DNA from 2 places in the Streptomyces sp. NPDC004435 genome. Region 2 is predicted to be linked to the other one. Evidence: riboswitches for the same ligand, from Rfam matches in the RefSeq annotation. Region 2 holds a riboswitch; the other holds the start of a gene.

Region 1 (3,199 bases), on a different contig from region 2:
CCGGCGTGGTGGCCGGCGTACTGGACGAAGCGGCCGAACTGCTCGGACCAGAAGTACGGGACGGGGTCGTACGGCTCCGGCTCCGCGCCCTCGGCGCCGGTGATGCACGCGGCGACCGTGCGGGGGCCCTGGAGGGCGTTGTCCCAGTGGTGGACGAGGAGCCGTTCGCCGTAGCGGGCGGAGGGGAAGGAGGCGCAGTCGCCGACCGCGTACACGTCGGGCAGCGAGGTGCGGAGGCGGTCGTCGGCGGTGACGGCGCCGCTGGGGTCGAGGGCGATGCCGGAGCCCGCGAGCCAGTCGGTGGCGGGGCGGGCGCCGATGCCGACGACGACGGCGCCGGCGGGCAGCTCGCGGCCGTCGGCGAGGACGACGGCGCCGGGCCGGACGGTGGCCACGCGCGCGTGGGTGAGGAGTTCGGCGCCGCTCTCGGCGTACCAGCCGGCCATGGCGGTGGTGACCTCGGCGGGCAGGGCGCCGGCGAGCGGCAGGGCGGCGGCCTCGACGACGGTGACGGCGCAGCCGGCCTCGCGGGCGGCGGTGGCGAACTCGGCGCCGATCCAGCCGGCTCCGACGACGACGACCGGGCCGCCGCCCGCGAGGACGGGGCCGAGGCGGACGGCGTCGTCGAGGGTGCGCAGCAGGTGGACGCCGGGGACGCCCTCGGTGCCGGGGAGCGTGAGCGGGTGGGCGCCGGTGGCGAGGACGAGGGTGTCGTACGGGAAGCGTCCCGCCTCGGTGACGAGCTCGCGCTCGGCGGGGCGCACTCCGGTGACGTCGAGGCCGAGCCTGAGGTCGACGCCGAGGGACTCGAAGTCGACGTCGAAGGCGGAGTGCTCGGCCTTGCCGAGGAGGACGGCCTTGGAGAGCGGGGGCCGGTCGTAGGGCTGGTGGGGTTCGGCGCCGATGAGGGTGACGGGGCCTTCGAAGCCCTGCTCGCGCAGGGCGACGGCGGTCTGCACGCCCGCCATGCCCGCGCCGACGATCACGACGTGCCGCTGGGTCTGCTTCTGCTCGCTCACCCGTCCACCTTACGCAGCTGACGATCCGTCAGGAAGGGAGGTGCCCTGTGACCCCCCGGCCTCGGGGGCTAGGGTGGCGGGCACACACCACTCGCGGGAGCCCGGACGCACCGGGCTGAGAGGGAGGCTGGCCGGCCTCCGACCGTACGAACCTGATCCGGGTCATGCCGGCGAAGGGAGGGGCGGGAACGCCCATGCGTACGTCCGAAGCACACCGGAACGAACCCACCACCGACGTGCTCGTCGTCGGCGGCGGCGTCATCGGCCTGGTCACGGCCTGGCGGGCGGCCCTGCGCGGGCTGAGCGTCGCGGTCGTCGACCCCGAGCCGGGCGGCGGCGCCGCCCGGGTCGCGGCCGGGATGCTCGCCGCCGTCACCGAACTGCACTACGGCGAGGAGACCCTGCTCGGGCTCAATCTCGCCTCGGCCGCGCGCTACCCCGCGTTCGTCGCCGAGCTGGAGGAGGCCACCGGCCTCGACGTCGGCTACCGCGCCTGCGGCACCCTCGCCGTCGCGCTCGACACCGACGACCGGGCCCACCTGCGTGAACTCCATGCCCTCCAGACCCGCTGCGGGCTCGCCTCCGAGTGGCTGAGCGGCCGCGAGTGCCGCCGCCTCGAACCCATGCTGGCGCCCGGGGTGCGCGGCGGACTCCGGGTGGACGGCGACCACCAGGTGGACCCGCGCCGGCTGGCCGCCGCGCTGCTCAGGGCCTGCGAGCGGGCCGGGGTGGTCTTCCACCGGGCGCTCGCGGAGCGGCTCGTCGTGGTCCGCGAACGGGCGCGCGGGGTCGTCCTCGCCGACGGCACCGAACTCGCCGCGGGCCTGACGGTGCTCGCGGCGGGCAGCCTCAGCGGCCGGCTCGCGGGCGTGCCCGAAGCGGTGCTGCCGCCGGTCCGCCCGGTGAAGGGCCAGGTCCTGCGGCTGCGGATCCCCGCCCCGTACGCCCCCTTCCTCTCCCGGACCGTCCGGGCCGTGGTGCGCGGCAGCCACGTCTATCTGGTGCCGCGCGAGAACGGCGAGCTGGTCGTCGGCGCCACCAGCGAGGAGCTGGGCTGGGACACCACGGTGACCGCGGGCGGGGTGTACGAGCTGCTGCGCGACGCCCACGAGCTGGTCCCCGGTCTCACCGAGCTGCCGCTCACCGAGACCGTGGCCGGACTGCGCCCCGGCTCCCCCGACAACGCGCCGATGCTCGGGCCGAGCGCCCTGCCGGGCCTCCACCTGGCCACCGGCCACTACCGCAACGGGATCCTCCTCGCCCCCGTCACCGGCGACGTCATGGCGGAGGCGCTCGCCACGGGCGCCCTCCCCGACGAGGCGCGCCCCTTCTCCCCCCGCCGTTTCCCCCTCGCTCTCCCCGTACGTCAGGAGCAGCCCGCATGAACGTGTCCGTGAACGTCTCCGTGAACGGCGAGCCGCGCGCGCTCGCCGCCCCCGTCTCCCTGGCCTCCCTGGTGGCCGGTCTCACGACCGCCCCCGCCGGGGTGGCCGCCGCCGTCAACGAGGCGGTGGTGCCGCGCGGCGAGTGGGCGGCGACGCTGCTCGCCGACGGCGACCGGGTCGAGGTCCTGACCGCCGTGCAGGGGGGCTGAGCGCGATGTCCGACGACGTGTTCGTCCTCGGCGGTACGGAGTTCTCCTCCCGCCTCATCATGGGCACCGGCGGCGCCCCCAGCCTGGACGTCCTGGAGCGCTCGCTGGTCGCCAGCGGCACCGAGCTGACCACGGTCGCGATGCGCCGCCTCGACCCGACCGTGCAGGGCTCGGTCCTCTCCGTCCTGGACCGGCTCGGCATCCGCGTCCTGCCGAACACGGCGGGCTGCTACACGGCGGGCGAGGCCGTGCTGACGGCCCGGCTGGCCCGGGAGGCGCTGGGCACCGACTGGATCAAGCTGGAGGTGGTCGCGGACGAGCGGACCCTCCTGCCCGACGGGGTGGAGCTCCTCGACGCCGCCGAGACCCTGGTGGACGACGGCTTCACCGTCCTCCCGTACACCAACGACGACCCGATCCTGGCCCGGAAGCTGGAGGACGTGGGCTGCGCGGCGATCATGCCGCTCGGTTCCCCGATCGGCTCCGGCCTCGGCATCCGCAACCCGCACAACTTCGAGCTGATCACCGAGCGGGCGGGCGTGCCGGTGATCCTGGACGCCGGCGCGGGCACCGCCTCGGACGCGGC
Region 2 (3,199 bases):
GCAGTTCCTGATCGACGGCGGCACCTGGTGGCAGGGGCTCGTCCTCGGCCTCGCGGTGGCGGCGAGCGCGACGCTCGGCGACCTCGGCGAGTCGATGATCAAGCGGGACCTGGGCATCAAGGACATGGGGACGCTGCTCCCCGGTCACGGCGGCATCATGGACCGCCTCGACTCGCTGCTGCCGACGGCGCCGGTGGTGTGGCTGCTGCTCGCGCTGTTCGTGGGCACGGGCTGAGCGGGCGTTCCGCCCGCGCCGTCCGACGGCGGCCGCCGACCGGCCGGCCGGTCGGGATCTCCGTCGGAGAGGGTTGACGGACAGCGGGTACTCTGGAAGGGCTCGGGGCGTGTGTCCCGGGCCCTTTCGTCGTCCTCGCCGCCGCGGGGACGGTCCAGTGAGGTCGCTCCGGCACCGCCGTGCCGTGCTCCCCGCCGTCGCGGGACGTCCGACCTCGTGCCTGTTTGAGGAGAGACGCCGCCGTGGCTCGTCCGGCCCCCGGAGAACTCACTTTCGTCGCCCCGCGCGGAGTCAAGAAGCCGCCGCGGCACCTCGCCGACCTCTCGCCCGCGGAGCGGAAGGAGGCCGTCGCCGCGATCGGCGAGAAGCCCTTCCGCGCCAAGCAGCTGTCGACCCACTACTTCTCCCGGTACGCGCACGACCCGGCGGCGTGGACCGACATCCCCGCCGCCTCGCGGGAGAAGCTGGCCGGGGAGCTGCTGCCGGACCTGATGTCGGTGGTGCGGCACATCTCGTGCGACGACGACACCACCCGTAAGACGCTGTGGCGGCTGCACGACGGCACCCTCGTCGAGTCGGTGCTGATGCGCTACCCGGACCGGGTGACGATGTGCATCTCGTCGCAGGCCGGCTGCGGCATGAACTGTCCGTTCTGCGCGACCGGGCAGGCGGGCCTCGACCGGAACCTGTCGACCGCCGAGATCGTGCACCAGATCGTGGACGGCATGCGGGCGCTGCGCGACGGGGAGGTGCCGGGCGGTCCGGCGCGCCTGTCGAACATCGTGTTCATGGGGATGGGCGAGCCGCTCGCCAACTACAAGCGGGTCGTCGGCGCCATCCGCCGCCTGACCGACCCGGAGCCGGACGGTCTCGGGATCTCCCAGCGGGGGATCACCGTGTCCACGGTGGGCCTGGTGCCGGCGATGCTGCGCTTCGCCGACGAGGGCTTCAAGTGCCGGCTCGCGGTGTCGCTGCACGCGCCGGACGACGAGCTGCGGGACACGCTGGTGCCGGTGAACACGCGCTGGAAGGTGCGGGAGGTGCTGGACGCGGCCTGGGAGTACGCCGAGAAGTCCGGGCGCCGGATCTCCATCGAGTACGCCCTCATCCGGGACATCAACGACCAGGCCTGGCGGGGCGACCTGCTGGGCAAGCTGCTCAAGGGCAAGCGGGTGCACGTCAACCTGATCCCGCTGAACCCGACGCCGGGTTCGAAGTGGACCGCGTCGCGCCCCGAGGACGAGAAGGCGTTCGTCGACGCCATCGCCCGCCACGGCGTTCCCGTCACCGTCCGTGACACCCGGGGCCAGGAGATCGACGGTGCCTGTGGGCAGCTGGCGGCCTCCGAGCGCTGACCTTGTACTCTGTGCTCGAACACACCTGCATATTCCGACAGGGGAGCGCCACAGCGCTGAGAGTGCGGTAACCGTAGACCGCAGACCCTCTGAACCTTGCCCAGGTCATTCTGGGTAGGAAGTTCGGTCGTAACTCGAGCTGTTGCGCCCTGCCCGCGTCCGGTCTCCCGGCCGCGGGCAGGGCCGCGTCTCTTCCTGGTCCCACCCAGGAGGACAACCGATGCACATCAAGAAGGCAGCCGCCGCCGCGCTGGTCGCGGCGCTCGGCGTCACGAGCCTCGCCGCCTGCTCCACCGAGGACGTCCGCGAAGCCGCGGGCAAGACGGGGAAGCCGGCGCCGAAGACCGTGACCCTCGTGAGCCACGACTCCTTCAACGCCTCCAAGGAGGTGCTGGCGGAGTTCACGAAGCAGACCGGCTTCACCGTGAAGGTGCTGAAGGCCGGCGACGCGGGCGAGGCCGTCAACAAGGAGATCCTGACCAAGGGCTCCCCGCAGGGCGACGTCTTCTTCGGCGTCGACAACACGCTGCTCTCCCGCGCCCTCGACAACGGCATCTTCGAGACGTACGAGGCGAAGGGCCTGGACCGGGTCCCGGCGGCCTTCCGGCTCGACAAGGAGCAGCGGGTCACGCCGATCGACACCGGCGACATCTGCGTCAACTACGACAAGAAGTACTTCGCGGACAAGAAGCTGGCGCCGCCGCAGACCTTCGACGACCTCGCGAAGCCGGAGTACAAGGACCTGCTGGTGGTGGAGAACCCCGAGCGGTCCTCCCCGGGCCTCGGCTTCCTCCTCGGCACGGTCGCGCAGTACGGCGACGACGGCTGGCAGGACTACTGGAAGAAGCTGAAGGCGAACGGCGTGAAGACCGTCGACAGCTGGGAGCTCGCCTACAACCAGGAGTTCTCCGGCTCGGCCGGCGGCAAGGAGGCCAAGGGCGACCGTCCGCTGGTCGTCTCCTACGCCTCCAGCCCGCCGGTGGAGGTGCTGTACGCGGAGCCGCAGCCGAAGGAGGCCCCGACCGGGGTGTCCGCCGGTACCTGCTTCCGGCAGATCGAGTTCGCGGGGCTGCTGCACGGGGCGAAGAACCCCGAGGGCGGGAAGGCGCTCATCGACTTCCTGATCTCGAAGAAGTTCCAGGACGACATGCCGCTCCAGATGTTCGTGAACCCGGTGGCGAAGGACGCGACCCTGCCGGAGCTGTTCACGAAGCACGGCGTGGTCGTGGAGAAGCCGCAGACGATGGCGCCGGAGAAGATCGCCGAGAAGCGTGAGGCGTGGATCCAGCAGTGGTCGTCGCTCCTCAAGTGAGGCGTGACCGCAAGGGGAGCGCGGCGCGGCTGGGCCTGATGGTCCTGCCGGTCGCGTTCTTCGCGGTCTTCTTCGCCTGGCCCGTCGTGTCGATCGTCGAACGCGGGCTGCGGCCGTCCGGTGCCTGGGACCTGGGCGTGATCGGGGCGACGCTGGGCCGGTCGGACATCCTCGGCGTGTTCGGCTTCACGGTGTGGCAGGCGGCCGCCTCCACCGGTCTGACGCTGCTGGTGGCGCTGCCGGGGGCGTATGTCTTCGCCCGTTTCGACTTCCCGGGGAAGAGCGTGCTGCGGGCGG

What was found. A riboswitch is a leader RNA that binds a small molecule or an ion and turns the genes downstream of it on or off. The one in region 2 is predicted to bind thiamine pyrophosphate.
Region 1: it holds a riboswitch for thiamine pyrophosphate, as region 2 does, so the genes downstream of both, thiO (glycine oxidase ThiO) here and ACFYT9_RS14435 (thiamine ABC transporter substrate binding subunit) in region 2, are expected to answer to the same signal.

Annotation. Positions count from the first base shown of each region.
Region 1 covers NZ_JBIAMB010000005.1:112,518-115,716, forward strand. The annotation lists gene ACFYT9_RS10590 (NAD(P)/FAD-dependent oxidoreductase) at 1-1,019, opposite strand, end outside; TPP riboswitch at 1,103-1,216, shown strand; gene thiO (glycine oxidase ThiO) at 1,214-2,404, shown strand; gene thiS (sulfur carrier protein ThiS) at 2,401-2,613, shown strand; gene ACFYT9_RS10605 (thiazole synthase) at 2,619-3,199, shown strand, end outside.
Region 2 covers NZ_JBIAMB010000007.1:99,668-102,866, reverse strand. The annotation lists gene ACFYT9_RS14445 (phosphatidate cytidylyltransferase) at 1-235, shown strand, start outside; gene rlmN (23S rRNA (adenine(2503)-C(2))-methyltransferase RlmN) at 478-1,590, shown strand; TPP riboswitch at 1,620-1,729, shown strand; gene ACFYT9_RS14435 (thiamine ABC transporter substrate binding subunit) at 1,811-2,902, shown strand; gene ACFYT9_RS14430 (ABC transporter permease) at 2,941-3,199, shown strand, end outside.